One region of the Catellatospora chokoriensis genome, then DNA from elsewhere that is predicted to be linked to it. Evidence: predicted binding sites of a transcription regulator. Region 1 holds the regulator's gene; each other region holds the start of a gene.
What was found. The regulator HrcA, encoded in region 1, represses chaperone genes, less so after heat shock. The targets are predictions, from matches to a motif close to GGTTNGCACNCTCNNNNNGAGNGTGCNAACC.
Positions count from the first base shown of each region.

Region 1 (5,775 bases):
CGCGGCCGGGGAGACCGCGCCGAAGTCGGTCGGCGGCTCCGGCCGGGCGTGGTCGGAGTACTCGTCGACGAGGTAGCCGGTCGCGGCGTGCGCCGGTGCGCCGTACGTGGTGGCGGACAGCCCCAGCGGCCCGCAGATCCGGTCGGCGACCAGGTCCCACCAGTCGCCGCCGAGCCGGCGCGCGGCCAGGTGGCCCAGCAGCGCGAAGCCCAGGTTCGAGTAGTGGAAGCGGCGCGCCGGCGGATGGATCGCCTCGGTGCGGGCCAGGTCGTCGAGCAGGCCCGGCAGGTCCGGCGGGGTCAGCGTGTCCCACACGTCACCGACCGGCTCGCGCTGCAGGCCCGCGGTGTGCGACAGCAGCCGCCGGATCGTCAGCCCGCCGTGCGCGGGCACGTCCAGGTGCGCGCCGATCGGGTCGTCGAGGTCGAGCAGGCCCGCGTCGCGGGCCTGGAGCACCAGCACCGCGGTGAAGGTCTTCGTGAGCGACCCGATCCGGAACGGGGTGTCGGCGTCCAGCGGCGCGCCGGGGTTGCCGGACCCGCCCACCTGGAAGGTCCACAACGGACGGTCGTCGCGGCGCAGCGCCACGCTGAGGGCGGGCACCCGGGCCTCGGCCTGTACGGCGCGGACCAGGCGTTCGAGAGTGCGGTTCAGGTCTGCCACGGCGGCGAGACTACCCGGTGAGGTCGCCGTCCATGTCGACACCGCCGAGCACGTGCGCGTGCGCGTGGAACACGCTCTGCCCCACCGACGCGCCGGTATTGAAGATCACCCGGAAGCCGTCGCCGACCACGCCCTCGGCGGTGGCCACGTCGGCGACGGTGCCCAGCACCTCGCCGGCCAGGGCCGGATTGTCCGAGGCCAGCGACGCGACGTCCGCGTAGTGCTCCTTGGGGATCACCAGCACGTGGGTGGGGGCCTTCGGGGCGATGTCGCGGAACGCGAGGGTGCGCTCGGTCTCGGCGACCACCGTCGCGGGGATCTCCCCCGCCACGATGCGGCAGAACAGGCAGTCGGCAACGGTCACGAGACAGATCGTAGGCTCACCTCAGGTCAAAGCCACGTGCGGTGCTGGTGACCGGAGCGTCGCGCGGCGTCGGCCGGGCCGTGGCGGCCGCGTTCGCCGCCCACGGCGACCGGGTCGCGATCCACCACCGCGACTCCGCCGACCTCGCCGCGTCGCTGCGGGCCGCGCTGCCCGGCGAAGGGCATGTCGTCGTACGGGCAGACCTGGCCGACCCGGCTGCCGTGGCCGCCATGGTCGACGCCGCCGCCGAGGCGCTGGGCGGGCTCGACGTGCTGGTCAACAACGCCGGGCAGGCCTACCCGCACCCGATCACCGGGGTCTCCTACGCCGAGTGGCAGGAGCTGTGGGCACGCACGCTCGCGGTGAACCTGACCGGCCCCGCGAACGTCACCTACTGCGCCGTCCGGCACATGCTGGGCCGCCCACCGGGCTCCCCACCCGCTCGCGTCATCAACGTCGGCTCCCGCGGGGCCTACCGCGGCGAGCCGGGCCAGCCCGCATACGGCGCCGCCAAGGCCGGCCTGCACGCCATGGGCCAGTCCCTCGCCGTCGCGCTGGCCCCGTACCGCATCGGCGTCGCCACGGTCGCGCCCGGATACGTCCAGGAGGACGAGACCAACGCCGCCTACAAGGTCCCCCGCGGGGCCGAGCAGGCCACGCAGAGCCCCTTCGGCCGCGTCGCCCGCCCCGAGGAGATCGCCGCCGCCGTGCTCTGGCTCGCCGACCCCGCCGCCGAATGGGCCTCCGGCGCCGTCCTCGACCTCAACGGCGCCTCCCACCTCCGCTGACCCACCGCCCTGCCCGGCCTTGATCGCTCGACTTGCCGGGCAGATGTGCGCATCTTGAGCGCGCTTTCGCCCACTTGCCTGGCAAGTCGGACGATCAAGGCGGCACCGGTCAGGCGGGCCGGGTCACCAGCGGTGGAGGCGGGCGGCGAGGACGCTGAGGGCCGCGACGCCGGCCGTCGAGGTGCGCAGCACGTTGTCGCCCAGGCGCACCGCGACCGCACCGGCCGCCGTGAACGCCTTCAGCTCGGCGTCGTCGATTCCGCCCTCGGGCCCCACGACCAGCACGATCTCCCCTGCGGTCGGCAGTTGGACCTGGGCGAGCCGCTCGGTTGCCTCCTCGTGCAGCACGAACGCGGCTGAGGCGGCAGAAAGGCGCTGGGTCAGCTGCTTCGTGGACAGGTCGGGGTCGCCGCCGACCACCGGCAGCCAGGTGCGGCGGGCCTGCTTGGCGGCCTCACGGGCCACCGCCGCCCACTTCTCGCGGGACTTCGCGCCCCTGTCGCCGCGCCACTGGGCGACGCTGCGGGACGCGGCCCAGGGCAGGATCTCGTCCACGCCGACCTCGGTCATCGCCTGCACGGCCAGCTCACCCCGGTCGCCCTTGGCGATGCCCTGGGCGACGACCAGGCGCGGGTCGGGCGCGTCGACGTACCGCCGATCGATGACGGTGACGTCGAGCGCGCCCTTGCCGACGGCCCGGACCACCGCGGACGCCACGCCACCCCGCCCGTCGGCGAGCAGCAGCGCCTCGCCCACCCGCAGCCGCTGCACGGTCGCGGCGTGGTGGCCCTCCGCCCCGCCGAGCGTGTAGAGGCCCTCACCCGGCAGTTCGTCGACCAGAAACAGCGGCGCGCTCACGTGCCACACCCTCCAACGTTGATCATGAACTTATGGGAGTGACACGCCGTCGAACACGTCCATAAGTTCATGATCAACGCGGCAGGGGCGGGCCGTCAGTGGCCGTTGAAGGCGTCGCGGACTCGGGAGAAGAAGCCGCCCTGCTTGGAGAGTTCGGCGACCTCCTCGCCGCGGAGGCGGGCGAACTCGCGGAGCATGCGCTCCTGCTCGCCGTCCAGGCGGGTGGGGGTGCGGACGTCGAGGTGCACGAAGAGGTCGCCACGGCCGGTGCCGCGCAGGTGCGGGACGCCCTTGGCGCGGATGCGCAGGGTGGAGTTGGGCTGGGTGCCCGGCTTGACCTCCACCTGCTCCTCGGAGTCCAGGGTCTTGATGGTGAGGCGGGTGCCCAGGGCGGCGGCGGTCATCGGGACGGTGACCTTGCAGTGCAGGTCGTCGCCCTTGCGCGCGTACACGTCGTGGGCCCGCTCGTGGATCTCCACGTAGAGGTCGCCGGAGGGGCCGCCGCCGGGGCCGACCTCGCCCTGGTTGGCCAGCCGGATGCGCATGCCGTCCTCGACGCCTGCCGGGATCTTGACGGTCAGGCTGCGGCGGGTGCGGACCCGGCCGTCGCCGGCGCAGGTCGGGCACGGGTGCGGGATGGTGGTGCCGAAGCCCTGGCAGGCGTTGCACGGGCGCGACGACACGACCTGGCCCAGGAAGGTGCGCTGCACCGACTGCACCTCGCCGCGGCCGCCGCAGGTGTCGCAGGTCTGCGGGTGGGTGCCCGCGGCGGTGCCGGCTCCCGAGCAGGTGGTGCAGAGCACCGCGGTGTCCACGGTGATCGGCGCCTCGACGCCGAACGCGGTCTCGAACAGGTCGAGGTCCAGCCGCAGGATCGCGTCGGCGCCGGGGCGGGTGCGCGGGCGCGGGCCGCGCGAGCCGCTGCCGCCGAAGAACGCGTCCATGATGTCCTGGAAGCCGACGAACGGGCCGCCGCCGGGACCGCCCGGACCCGCGCCGCCTCCGCCCGGCGCGAGCGGGTCCCCGCCCAGGTCGACCATCCGACGCTTCTGGTCGTCGGACAGCACCTCGTACGCGTTGTTGATGTCCTTGAACTTCTCCGCCGCGGCCGGGTCCGGATTGACGTCCGGGTGGTACTGACGGGCGAGCTTGCGGTAAGCCCGCTTGATGTCGTCGGCGTCGGCGTCCTTGGGAACGCCGAGAATGCCGTAGTAGTCCTTGGCCACGCTGTCCTCAAGCCTCGTTCAGCAACAACAGGAAATTCGGAATCAATGTCCCAGCATCTCGCCGACGTAACGCGCGACGGCGCGAACGGTGGCGATGGTGCCGGGGTAGTCCATGCGGGTCGGGCCGACGATGCCCATCCCACCCACCACGGTCGCACCCGGGCCGTAGCCCGTGCTGACCACCGAGGTGGCCCGCAGGTCGACGACCTCGTTCTCGTCGCCGATGCGCACCCTGGCCGCGCCCGACTTCACCTCGTCGAAGAGCTTGAGCAGGATGACCTCCTCCTCGAGCGCCTCCAGGATCGGCCGCAGCGCGCCCGTGGTCAGGTCCAGCGGGCCCATCCGGGCCAGGTTCGACGTGCCGGCCAGCGCGAGGCGCTCCTCGTGCCGCTCGACGAGGGTCTCCAGCAGGACGCTGACCAGCGTGCTCATGGTTGCCTTCGCCTGCGGCTCGGCCCGCTCCACCAGGCCCTGCACCAGCGGCGGGGTGTCCACCAGCTTCACGCCGACCAGGGTCGCGTTGAGGGTGCGGCGCAGCTCGGTGATCTCCTCGACCTCGACCGGGCCGGGCAGCTCGACGACCCGCTGCTCGACGCGGCCGGTGTCGGTGATCATGACCAGCAGCAGCCGGGTGGTGGAGACCGGGACCAGCTCCAGATGGCGTACGGAGGAGCGGGTCAGGCTCGGGTACTGCACGACGGCGACCTGGCGGGTCAGCTGCGCCAGCAGCCGCACCGCACGGTGCACGACGTCGTCGAGGTCGACCGCGCCGACCAGGAAGCGCTCGATCGCCCGGCGCTCGGCCGGGGAGAGCGGCTTGACCCGCGACAGCCGGTCGACGAACAGGCGGTAGCCGCGGTCGGTCGGCACCCGGCCGGCCGAGGTGTGCGGCTGGCGGATGTAGCCCTCCTCCTCGAGGACGGCCATGTCGTTGCGCACTGTCGCCGGGGACACACCGAGGGCGTGCCGTTCGACCAGTGCCTTGCTCCCGACGGGCTCCTGCGTCGCGACGTAGTCCTCGACGATGGCACGCAGCACTTCGAGCTTGCGGTCATCCAGACCCATACGCACCTCCCGGCTGGCACTCGTCGTGAGTGAGTGCCAGTCTACGTGGGCCGTCACCCGGACGGCATAGGCGTGGTGACGGGGTCGACACCCGCACGGCATCCGACACCGTTCGCACCCATCGGCAAAGTGGACGCCCGGTAAACTCGTCCATTCGGTTCGCAGAGTGTCGCCTATCGGTCACGGGTGTTGACTGGCGCCGATTGATCCACACACCTAGCCTGGCGGGCATGAGTGAACCCACCCCGCCCGGCTCTTCCGAGCCGCCGGTTCCTTCGGCCCCCTCCTACGAGCCGCCGTCGGCCCCCGCTTCTCCCCCGCCGTCCGCCCCCGGTGGCTACGGCCCGCCGCCGGTCGTCGGCAACGTCGCGCCGGCCGGTTTCGCCAACAACGACGACAAGACCTGGGCACTGGTCGCCCACTTCGGCGGTGCGGCCGGCGCGCTGCTCGGCGCCGGTGGCGGCGGCTGGGTCGCCCCGCTGATCGCGCTGCTGGTGCAGGGCCCGAAGTCGCCCGCGGCCCGCGCACACGCGGTCGAGGCGCTGAACTTCCAGATCGGCATCTCGATCGTGTCGATCGTCTGCTGGATCCTCAGCTGCCTGATCATCCCGATCTTCATCGCGCTCGCCGCGACCGTGGTCGGCGTGGTCTTCGGCGTGCTGGCCGGCATCAAGGCCAACGAGGGCCAGCTGTACACGTACCCGATGTCGTTCCTGAAGCTGGTCAAGTAAGCAGTTCACCAGGCCAGCAGGGAGTGGACCACCGCGTCCGCGAGGAGACGGCCGCGCAGCGTCAGCGCCGCGCGGCCGTC
Region 1 covers NZ_JAAOTI010000015.1:58,917-64,691, reverse strand. The annotation lists gene HAV39_RS22765 (serine hydrolase domain-containing protein) at 1-663, opposite strand, end outside; gene HAV39_RS22760 (histidine triad nucleotide-binding protein) at 674-1,027, opposite strand; gene HAV39_RS22755 (SDR family NAD(P)-dependent oxidoreductase) at 1,075-1,815, shown strand; gene HAV39_RS22750 (16S rRNA (uracil(1498)-N(3))-methyltransferase) at 1,939-2,673, opposite strand; gene dnaJ (molecular chaperone DnaJ) at 2,769-3,899, opposite strand; gene hrcA (heat-inducible transcriptional repressor HrcA) at 3,942-4,964, opposite strand; gene HAV39_RS22735 (DUF4870 domain-containing protein) at 5,195-5,695, shown strand; gene hemW (radical SAM family heme chaperone HemW) at 5,701-5,775, opposite strand, start outside.

Region 2 (5,775 bases), on a different contig from region 1:
GCCGTGGTGCAATGCCCATTGCATCGCCCCACCGATCACGAGTAAGGCGACGGCGCACACGCCCGTCGCTACGAGGGGCATGAAAGCGGCCGGCAGACGGCGCGAACGGATGCGGCGGCGGTAGTCCACGTTCCACCCAACCCCCCGGTGGCCCGCCCGGTCACGCGATAGAGCGCGCTCATGGTCAGATTGCCGACTGTCGAACTGTAATGGGAGCATTACAGGTCCGTTTTGGGGCTGTGCGAGGGTACCGGTGCTCGTGTAGCGTGCGAGGACGGCTGACAACACCAGCCGGGGGTGGCCCGCTGAGGACCGCCCAGCTTTACAGAAGTGAGGAAGTGCACCGTGGCACAGGGCACCGTCAAGTGGTTCAACAGCGAGAAGGGCTACGGCTTCATCGCGGTCGACGGAGGGCAGGACGTGTTCGTCCACTTCTCCGCGATCGAGATGGACGGCTACAAGGCGCTCGACGACGGTCAGCGCGTTGAGTTCGAAATCGCCCAGGGCCAGAAGGGCCCCCAGGCTGAGAAGGTCCGGGTCATCGCCTGACCGCTTGGCCATCAAAGCTTGAGTAGAACGGAAAGGGCTCTGATCCCACAGGATCGGGGCCCTTCCAGCTGTTCCGGGGTGGTCGGCCAGAGCAGGGGACAGCGGGGTGCGCGCGGGCGTGCCACACTGGGCGACCCTTCGCCCTGAGCTGGAGCGCGCATGTCCGAGTCGACCCCGAACCCGTACGACGCGGGCGGACCGCTGCCCGCCGAACAGGGTTTCCGGCCGCCCGACGAGGCATACCGCGAGGCCATGCCCGACTTCGGCGCCGAGCACGACCCGCTGGTCAACCCGGAAGCGCAGGGATTCAGCGGCTGGAGCTTCCGGGTGGGCGGCGTGCTGCGGCGCGGCTGGCAGCAGCTGCTCGTCATCTTCGCGCTCAGCCACCTGCTGCCGACCGTCGTGTTCGGTGCGCTGGCCCTCGCCGGTGTGGTCGCGAGCGGCGGGATCGACCTGGCCGGCCTCGGCCGCACCGGGGGCGAGGAGCTGATCGCCGCCCTCGGCGCGACCGCGGCCGCGTACGTGGTGGTGGTGCTGATCCTGCAGATGCTCGGCTACGCCGCGGCCACCCACCTCGCCACCCGTCAGGCGGCCGGGCTGCCCGTCACGGTCGGCGAGGCGATGCGCTACGGGCTGCGCCGCATGCTCGGCCTGGCCGCCTGGCAGGTGCTGGCCTACCTGCTCGTCGGCCTCGGCGTGGTCGCCGTCGCGGCGTGCTGCGTCCAGATCGCCTCCCTGCTCGGGCTGATCCCGGTGCTGCTGGTCGCCACGTACCTCATGATGGTGATCGCGCTGGTCGGGCCGGCTTTCCTGTTCGAACGCCGTGGGCCGCTGCGCCGGTCGAGCACGCTGCTGCACGCCGCGTTCTGGCCCACCGCCGGGCGGCTGCTGCTGCTCGGACTCACGCTGGCCGCCGGCTCCGTCATCGACCAGGTGGCCGGCGGGATCGTCACCGCGCTGGTCCCCGCGGGCGACGACGCCATGACCGTCGCGGTCGGCGGCGGCGCCACCCTGCTCACCGCCGTCATCGAGATCCCGCTGACGATGGTGATGTTCAGCGGCATCCTCATCACGTACGCCGAGCGCCGCGGCGCGGAAGGCCCCGCCTCCACCCGACAGCTGGTCGAGGAACTGGCCCGGTGACCGAACCGAGCCCGGCCCGGCCGTCCTGGCTGGGCGAGACGGTCACCCTGCTGTGGTCCTGCCGGCGGCCGCTGCTGGTGATCGGCGTGGTCACCGAGCTGGGCGGGCTGCTCGTCGTCGGCATACTGCCGCTGACGGTCCTGGCCGGAGGCGGCGGGATGCTCCTCAGCCTGGACAGACCGGTCCAGCTGGCCCTCATCTACGCGCTGCCCGCGGTGCTGACCGGCGTGTGCAACGCCTGGGCCTGGTCGGCGGCGGTCCGGGTGTTCCGCGGCGCGGTCGAGGGAGACCGGGTGCGCACGGGTGCGGCGTTGCGCCTGGGACTGCGGGATTCCGGCCGGCTGGCCCTGTGGTTGATCGGGTTCGGCCTGATCGAGGCCGCAGGCAGGGTGTACCTCGTATACGCGCTGCTGAACCGGACGATGGAATACGAGGTGGCTGCCGTGGCGACGGCCGCCGGCGGCTGGTATCTCACCTTCGCCACCGCGCTGCTGCCCCTGGTCGTGCTGTTCGAACGGCGCGGACCGGTGCGGGCCTGGTGGCTGGCGCACAGCCGGGCTGCCACCGTCGGGCAGATCGTCGCGGTGCTGGCGTTCGGCCTGGCCGTCGACAACGTGGCCGACCACGCGCTGATCAGGCTGCTCGCACCCGGGGGCGAGTACACGTGGCTGGTGGGTGTACGGGTGGCGAAGGACTCGGCGCTCGGCATCGCGACGTCGGCCGTGACGACGACCGCGCTCGCGGTGGCCTACCTGCGCCGGACGGGCCTGCCCGTTTCGCCCGCTGCCGAGCCCGCGCCGGAGGTGTTCGAGCCCGTCGTGATCGACCTCGGTCGCGTCCGGTGAACCCCGCGGCCGCCGCCCGGCCGGTGGCCGGCGCGGAGCCTGTCCGCGATCACGTCGACGGCTGTTCCGCACGGGTACTGCCAGGTAATACACCTGCGGGGGAAGGCGTACGCGGCTCGGCGGGGCGCGTCCGGGAAAGGTTGTGATCATCCCGTGTTCGCTTGCACTCGGGGGTCGAGAGTGCTAAACAGGTGATTGGCACTCTCCTCGTGTGAGTGCCAAATACGAGACCAGAAGTCGGAGTTGCGGGGCTGCCGAATGGTGGCAGCCGGTCGTCGCGGGCCAGCTCTCCGACCTCGGATTGTCCAGGAGGACAACGCCGTTATGGCCAAGATTATCGCGTTCGACGAGGAGGCTCGCCGCGGCCTCGAGCGGGGAATGAACGTCCTCGCTGACGCCGTAAAGGTGACGCTCGGCCCCAAGGGCCGCAACGTTGTGCTCGAGAAGAAGTGGGGCGCCCCCACCATCACCAACGATGGTGTGAGCATCGCCAAGGAGATCGAGCTCGAGGACCCGTACGAGAAGATCGGCGCTGAGCTGGTCAAGGAGGTCGCCAAGAAGACCGACGACGTCGCCGGTGACGGCACGACGACGGCGACCGTCCTGGCCCAGGCGCTGGTTCGCGAGGGCCTGCGCAACGTTGCCGCCGGTGCGAACCCGATGGCCCTGAAGCGGGGCATCGAGGCTGCCGTCGCGTCGGTGGCGGAGGAGCTTTCGAAGCTCGCCAAGGACGTCGAGACGAAGGAGCAGATCGCCTCCACCGCCTCGATCTCCGCGGCTGACCCGACCGTCGGCGAGATCATCGCCGAGGCGATGGACAAGGTCGGCAAGGAAGGCGTCATCACCGTCGAGGAGAGCAACACCTTCGGGCTGGAGCTGGAGCTCACCGAGGGTATGCGCTTCGACAAGGGCTTCAACTCGGCCTACTTCATCACCGACCCTGAGCGCATGGAGGCGGTCCTGGAGGACCCCTACCTGCTCATCGTCAACGGCAAGATCAGCAACGTCAAGGACATGCTGCCGATCCTCGAGAAGGTCATGCAGAGCGGCAAGCCGCTGCTGATCATCGCCGAGGACGTCGAGGGCGAGGCCCTGGCCACCCTGATCGTCAACAAGATCCGTGGCACCTTCAAGTCCGTCGCCGTCAAGGCCCCGGGCTTCGGCGACCGCCGCAAGGCCATGCTGCAGGACATCGCGATCCTGACCGGTGGCCAGGTCGTGTCCGAGGAGGTCGGCCTCAAGCTCGACAGCACCGGGCTCGACATGCTGGGCCGCGCCCGCAAGGTCGTGGTCACCAAGGACGAGACCACGATCGTCGACGGCTCCGGTGACGCCGACCAGATCAACGGCCGGGTGAACCAGATCCGCGCCGAGATCGAGAAGTCGGACTCCGACTACGACCGCGAGAAGCTGCAGGAGCGCCTGGCCAAGCTGGCCGGCGGTGTCGCGGTCATCAAGGTCGGCGCGGCCACCGAGGTCGAGCTCAAGGAGCGCAAGCACCGCATCGAGGACGCCGTTCGCAACGCGAAGGCGGCCGTCGAGGAGGGCATCGTCGCCGGTGGTGGCGTGGCGCTCGTGCAGGCCGGCAAGACCGCGTTCGAGAAGCTGGACCTCTCGGGCGACGAGGCCACCGGTGCCAACATCGTCAAGGTCGCGCTCGACGCCCCGCTGCGGCAGATCGCCGTCAACGCGGGCCTCGAGGGTGGCGTCGTGGTGGAGAAGGTGCGCAACCTGGAGCCCGGCTGGGGCCTCAACGCTGCCACCGGCGAGTACGTCGACCTGCTGAAGGCCGGCATCCTCGACCCCGCCAAGGTGACCCGCTCGGCGCTGCAGAACGCGGCCTCGATCGCGGCCCTGTTCCTCACCACCGAGGCCGTCGTGGCCGACAAGCCGGAGAAGGCGGCCGCTGCGCCCGCCGGCCCCGGCGGCGGCGAGATGGACTTCTGATCCGTCAGGATCCGTTCCACCGCACCACCTGAACACGACGAAGGCCCCCGAGCTCCGGCTCGGGGGCCTTCGCCGTTCCCCGCCACCCGCCGCCCGCTGGGCGGGGCGTCGCCTTGATCGTTCGACTTGCCTGGCAAGTGGGCGAAGGGGAGCTCAAGATACGCACAGGTGCCAGGCAAGTCGAACGATCATGGTGGGCGGGGACGGGTTACATGGCTTCGAGTTCGCGGCCCTTGGTTTCGCGGACGGCTTTCCAGACGAAGAGGAAGGCGAGCAGGGCGAACAGGGCGTACAGGCCGTAGGCGAAGGTCAGGCCGATGTTCGACAGCGCCGGGAAGGTGGTGCTGATCAGCCAGTTCGCGATCCACTGGGCGGCTGCGGCGACGGCCAGCGCGGTGGCGCGAATCTTGTTGTTGAACATCTCGCCGAGCAGCACCCAGACCACCGGTCCCCAGCTCATGCCGAAGGCGACCACGTACAGGTTCGCGGCGACCAGGGCGACCTTGCCGATCGCCGGGCTGAGCGTGGTCAGCGTCTCGCCGTTGGCCCCGATCGTTTGCGTGGCGGTGGAGAAGCACCAGGCCATCGCGCCGAGCGTGAGCACCATGCCGGCCGCGCCGACGAGCAGCAGCGGCTTGCGGCCGACCTTGTCGACCAGGGCGATCGCGATGAGCGTGGTGACGATGTTGGTGATGCTGGTGATGACCGTGATCAGCAGGGCGTCGGACTCGCTGAACCCCACCGACGCCCACAGCGCCGACGAGTAGTAGAAGATCACGTTGATGCCGACGAACTGCTGGAACACCGAGAGCAGGATGCCGACCCAGACGATGGGCTGCAGGCCGAGCCGGGGGCCCTTGAGCACGCTCAGGTGGACCTTCTCGGTGGCGCCGGCCACGGTCTGCTTGATGTCGGTGATGCGCTTCTCGACGTCGCCGCCGATCAGCCGCTTGATGACGTCGCGCGCCTCGGCGAGGCGGCCGCGGCGCACGAGATAGCGCGGGGACTCCGGAATCTGCAGCGCCAGCACGCCGTAGATCACCGCGGGGATCGCGGCGGAGGCGAACATCCAGCGCCAGGCCGCGCCGCCCCAGGGCACCGCCTCCATCGCGCCGCCGGCCACGTCGGCCAGCAGGTAGTCGACGAGCAGGGCGACGAAGATGCCGCTGACGATGGCGAGCTGCTGCAGCGAGCCGAGCCGGCCGCGGATGTGGGCGGGGGAGACCTCGGCGATGTACGCGGGCGCGATGACGCTGGCCGCGCCCACGCCGAGACCGCCGATGATGCGCCA
Region 2 covers NZ_JAAOTI010000039.1:54,629-60,403, forward strand. The annotation lists gene HAV39_RS37820 (serine hydrolase) at 1-24, opposite strand, end outside; gene HAV39_RS37825 (cold-shock protein) at 346-549, shown strand; gene HAV39_RS37830 (hypothetical protein) at 709-1,692, shown strand; gene HAV39_RS37835 (hypothetical protein) at 1,689-2,537, shown strand; gene groL (chaperonin GroEL) at 2,862-4,484, shown strand; gene HAV39_RS37845 (sugar porter family MFS transporter) at 4,693-5,775, opposite strand, start outside.
Region 2: the regulator HrcA is predicted to act here: its motif matches at 2,731-2,761, upstream of groL (chaperonin GroEL).

Region 3 (5,775 bases), on a different contig from region 1:
GAGGATGATCCGTGGCGTCGGCCCACCGTGGGCCCGGGGCCGCCCGGCGGCTCGCCCGCTGCGCGACGTGCGCCGGCGGCCCGAAGGCGGGTGCGGGTCAGGCGCGGGCGATGGGGGCGAGGGTGGCCGAGGTGAGGCGGACCAGATCGGTCGGTGCCAGGCGGAGCTGGAGGCCGCGCTTGCCGGCGGAGACGTAGATCAGATCGCTGTCGAGGGCCGACCGGTCGATCACCGTGGGCAGGCGTTTGCGCTGGCCGAGCGGGCTGATGCCGCCGCGGACGTAGCCGGTGGTCTTCTCGGCGAGGTCACGGTCGGCCATGGCCGCCTTCTTGCCGCCGGCCGCCGCGGCGAGCGCCTTGAGGTCGATCTCGCCGGTCACCGGCACCACAGCCACCGTGAGCGCGCCGTCGACCTCGGTGACCAGCGTCTTGAACACGCTCGCCGGGTCGGCGCCGATGGCCTCGGCGACCAGCGCGCCGTAGTTGGGAGAGTCGGGCGAGACCTCGTACGGGTGCAGCGTGTGCTTCACCTTCTGCTTGGTGAGCAGTGCTGTCGCGGGAGTCCCCTGGCTGGCCACGCCGCGATGCTACCGCCGCCGCGGGCACGGGAATCGATCAGGGACTTGTGGACACGACACGCCGTCGAACACGTCCACAGGTTCATGATCAACCCGGTGGGGGGAGGGGGGTGGCGAGGATGGCGAGGGGGGCGGTGCCGGTGCGGGTGAGGAGGAGGGAGGCGGGGCGGGGGCCGGCGAGGCGGAGGTCTCGGCGGAGCTGTTCGACGTCGAGGGCGCTGCCGCGTTTGAGGATCTCCAGGCGGCCCACACCGCGGTCGCGCAGCGTGGCGCGCAGGCGCTTGAGGGAGAACGGGACGACCTCGTCGACGGCGAAGCAGCGGCCGAACGGGGAGGCGATCGGGGTGTCGGACCAGATGTAGGCGATGTTCGGGTCGGCCAGCCAGCCGTCATGGGCGGCGGCGAACTCGGCGACCAGGTGGGCGCGGACCACCGCGCCGTCGGGGTCGGTCACGTAGCGGCCGGGCGGGGCGACCGGCGCGGTCTGCTCGCCGGTGCCGGTGAGCTCGTGCGGGACGCCGTCGCGGAACACCGTGGCCCGGCGCGGCGACGACGCCAGCGGGCCGCACCAGGCGGCGGCCTCGACCACGTCGCCGTCGACCGACACCAGTTCCAGCTCGCAACCCGGGGGCAGCAGCGCCTGGTCGATGCCGGGGGCGAGCTTGAGCACCGTGTGCGGCACCCGCTGCGGCAGCGACACCACCCAGTCCCACGGCGGCGAGTAGTCCTCGGGCCGGAACACGCGCCGGCCCCCGCTGCGCCGAGCCGGGTCGCAGAACACCGCGTCGACCTGGCTCAGGTCGAAGTCGCGCGCGTCGCCGCAGGTCACGGTCGCCTGGGGGGCGTTGAGCGCGGCGCAGGCGGCGGTGAGCGGGTCGGCGTCGACGCCGTACGCCCGGATGCCGGTGGCGGCGACGGCGCGCAGGTCGGCGCCGAGGCCGCAGCCCAGGTCGGCCAGGACCGTCGCCCCGGCGGCACGCAGCCGGGCCGCGCGCCGGGTCGCGACGATCTCGCGGGTGGCCTGCTCCAGCCCGGCGCGGGTGAGGAAGACCCGCCCGGCGTCCGCACCGAACTTGGCGGCGGCCCGACCGCGCAGCGCGACCTGGGTGAGGGCGGCGGCGGCGAGGCCGGGTGGCACGCCGCGGGCCCGCAGCGCCGAGGCGGCGGCCAGCTCGTCGGTCCCGGCCAGCTTCGCGGCCAGGTCCAGCGCCGCCACACCGTCGGGGGTACGCAGCTGCGCGAGCTGATCGAGGTCCACGCCCTCATTCTGGCAGCGGCCGCGCGCGGACTCCGGCGGCGGCGGGTGGATCGAGGACGTCACAGTCGGGCGCGACACGCCCCCGGTGAGCGCTGGACACCAGGTGAATCGGATAATTCACCTAGTGGCGGCTGGCACTCTCCTTGACTGAGTGCTAGACGCGGCATAATGTTCGGAGTTAGCACCCTGCCATGCAGAGTGCTAACGCATGACCCGCCCGGCGCGGCCGACACCCGCGACGACGGCAACGCTCGGGCGAAGACTTGACCAGAAGACAACACCCGGGTCTCGTGCCGCGAGATCCCGGGGCTATACCCCAGGAGGGTATGCTCGTGACTACCGCGACGAAGGTTGCGATCAAGCCGCTCGAGGACCGGATCCTGGTCCAGGCGAACGAGGCTGAGACCACCACCGCGTCGGGCCTCGTGATCCCCGACACCGCCAAGGAGAAGCCGCAGGAGGGCACCGTCCTCGCTGTCGGCCCCGGCCGCGTCGACGACAAGGGCACCCGCATCCCGGTCGACGTCAAGGTGGGTGACAAGGTCATCTACTCGAAGTACGGCGGCACCGAGGTCAAGTACGCCGGCGAGGAGTACCTGCTGCTCTCCGCCCGCGACGTCCTCGCGGTCGTCGAGAAGTGATCCGTGCGATGCCCCGGCCCGCCCGCGAGGGCGAGCCGGGGCATCGTGACGTTTAAGGGAGACGATTGATGCCTAAGATCCTTAGCTTCTCCGACGACGCACGGCACCTGCTGGAGCACGGTGTCAACGCGCTCGCCGACGCTGTCAAGGTCACGCTCGGCCCGAAGGGCCGCAACGTGGTGCTGGACAAGAAGTTCGGCGCGCCCACGATCACCAACGACGGCGTCACCATCGCCAAGGAGATCGAGCTGTCGAGCCCGTACGAGAACCTGGGCGCGCAACTGGTCAAGGAGGTGGCGACGAAGACCAACGACGTCGCCGGTGACGGCACCACCACGGCCACCGTGCTGGCCCAGGCGATGGTCCGCGAGGGCCTGCGCAACGTGACCGCGGGCACCAACCCGGCGGGCATCAAGCGCGGCATCGACGCGGCCGTCACCAAGATCAGCGACGCGCTGCTGGCCAAGGCGACCCCGGTCGCCGACAAGTCGGACATCGCGCAGGTCGCGACGATCTCGGCGCAGGACTCCACCATCGGTGAGCTGATCGCCGAGGCGATGGACAAGGTCGGCCGGGACGGTGTCATCACCGTCGAAGAGGGCTCGACCATGACCACCGAGCTCGACATCACCGAGGGCATGCAGTTCGACAAGGGCTTCATCTCGCCGCACTTCGTCACCGACCCCGAGTCGGGCGAGGCCGTGCTGGACGACCCGTACATCCTCATCACCACCAGCAAGATCTCCTCGATCGAGGAGCTGCTGCCGCTGCTGGAGAAGGTGCTCCAGACCAGCAAGCCGCTGCTGATCGTGGCCGAGGACGTCGACGGCCAGGCGCTGAGCACGCTGGTGGTGAACTCGATCCGCAAGACCGTCAAGGTCGCCGCGGTGAAGGCCCCCGGCTTCGGCGACCGCCGCAAGGCGATGCTGCAGGACCTGGCCGTGCTCACCGGCGGCGAGCTGATCGCGCCCGAGCTGGGCTACAAGCTCGACGCCGTCACCCTGGAGCAGCTCGGCCAGGCGCGTCGCGCGGTCATCACCAAGGACACCACCACGATCGTGGACGGTGGCGGCTCGCAGGACGAGGTCGACTCGCGCGTCTCGCAGATCCGCAAGGAGATCGAGGCCTCGGACTCCGACTGGGACAAGGAGAAGCTGGGCGAGCGCCTGGCCAAGCTGTCCGGCGGCATCGCCGTCATCAAGGTCGGCGCCGCGACCGAGGTCGAGATGAAGGAGCGCAAGCACCGCATCGAGGACGCCATCGCGGCCACTCGCGCGGCGGTCGAGGAGGGCATCGTGCCCGGCGGCGGCGCCGCGCTCGCTCAGATCGTGAGCGTGCTCGACGACGACCTCGGCTTCACCGGCGAGGAGAAGGTCGGCGTCTCGATCGTGCGCAAGGCGCTGGTCGAGCCGCTGCGCTGGATCGCGCAGAACGCCGGCCACGACGGCTACGTCATCGTGCAGAAGGTCCAGGGCAGCGACTGGGGCACCGGCCTCGACGCGGCCAAGGGCGAGTTCGTCGACCTGGTCAAGTCCGGCATCGTCGACCCGGTGAAGGTGACCCGCAACGCGGCCATCAACGCCGCGTCGATCGCCGGCCTGCTGCTCACCACCGAGTCCCTGGTGGTCGAGAAGCCGGCCAAGGCCGAGCCCGCGGGCAACGGCGGCCACGGCCACTCGCACGGCCACGGTCACCAGCACGGCCCGGGCTTCTGAGCCTGAGCAGCTGACCTCGACGGCGGGTCCCGGCTTCGGCCGGGGCCCGCTGTCGCCTTTCCCCTGGCCCCGCCCGGCGCACACGCCTGCAGTTTCGGGGAATCTGCACGTTCCGGCCGGTGCGAGGCTGCACTTTCCCCGAAACTGCCGCGCGCGCCGGGACCGAGCGCAGGCATCGGTAAGGCATCGGTAAGGCGTCGGGTGATGTCGCTCGGGGCTCGTTCGGAGCAGACTGGCGATCGTGGTGAGTCGGAGCAGGGCGATGATCGCGGGCGTGGCCTCGGCCGCGGTGGCGGTGGGGCTGGGCGAGCTGGTCGCGGTGTGGACGGGGCCGCGCAGCGCGCCGCTGATCGCGGTCGGCGGCGCGGTGATCGACCTGGTGCCGGAGCCGGTCAAGGCCGCGGCGATCAGCGTCTTCGGGGTGTACGACAAGGTGGCCCTGCTGGTCGGCACGGCGCTGCTGCTGGTGGTCTTCGCGGCGCTGGTGGGCCTGGCCGCACGCCGTGACTTCCGCTGGGGCGTGGCCGGGATCATGCTGTTCGGCCTGATCGGGGCCGCGGCGGCGCTGACCCGCCCGAACGCCGGGGCCGCCGCGTTCCTGCCCGCCGTGCTCGGCGCGGCTGCCGCGGTGGGCGTGCTGCATCTGCTGCTGGAGGTCGCCGCCCGGGTGGAGCAGCTGCCCGACAGCCCGGCGACCGAGGCGTCGCGCGCGGCGGGGCGGCGGCGTTTCCTGCGGCTGAGCGCGACCGGGTTCGGTGTGGCGCTGGTCTCGGGCTACGTCGGGCGCGCCCTGGCCTCGCGCAAGGACGTGCAGCTGGCCCGCGAGGCGATCACGCTGCCGACGCCCGCGAGCCCCGCGCCCGCCCTGCCCGGCACGGTGAACCCGCCGGTGGCGGGCCTGTCCGAGTACGTGACCCCCAACGGCGACTTCTACCGCATCGACACGGCGCTGATCGTGCCGCAGGTCGATCCGGCGACCTGGCAGCTGCGCATCCACGGCCGGGTGGCCCGGCCGATCACGCTGAACTTCGAGCAGCTGCTGGCCCGTCCGATGATCGAGCGGTACGTGACGCTGGCCTGCGTCTCCAACGAGGTCGGCGGCGACCTCATCGGCAACGCCCGCTGGCTCGGCGTGCCGCTGAAGGACCTGCTGGACGAGGCCGGCCCGCTGGACGGCGCCGACCAGGTCGTCAGCCGTTCGGTGGACGGCTGGAACTGCGGCACGCCCACCGCGGCGCTGCGCGACGGCCGGGACGCGATGCTGGCCGTGGCGATGAACGGCGAGCCGCTGCCGGTCGAGCACGGCTTCCCGGTGCGCATGGTGGTGCCCGGCCTCTACGGCTACGTCAGCGCCACCAAGTGGGTCACCGAGCTGGAGCTGAGCTCCTTCGCCGACTTCGACGCGTACTGGGTGCGCCGGGGCTGGGCGGCGCAGGGCCCGATCAAGACCGAGTCCCGGATCGACACGCCGCGCGAGGGCGGTGCGGTCACCGCGGGAACGGTCACCGTCGCCGGGGTCGCCTGGGCGCAGCACCGCGGGGTCACCGCGGTGGAGGTGCGCGTCGACGACGGCCCGTGGCAGCC
Region 3 covers NZ_JAAOTI010000013.1:213,077-218,851, reverse strand. The annotation lists gene ybaK (Cys-tRNA(Pro) deacylase) at 98-577, opposite strand; gene HAV39_RS21025 (class I SAM-dependent methyltransferase) at 666-1,835, opposite strand; gene groES (co-chaperone GroES) at 2,162-2,476, shown strand; gene groL (chaperonin GroEL) at 2,545-4,191, shown strand; gene HAV39_RS21010 (molybdopterin-dependent oxidoreductase) at 4,454-5,775, shown strand, end outside.
Region 3: the regulator HrcA is predicted to act here: its motif matches at 2,012-2,042, upstream of groES (co-chaperone GroES).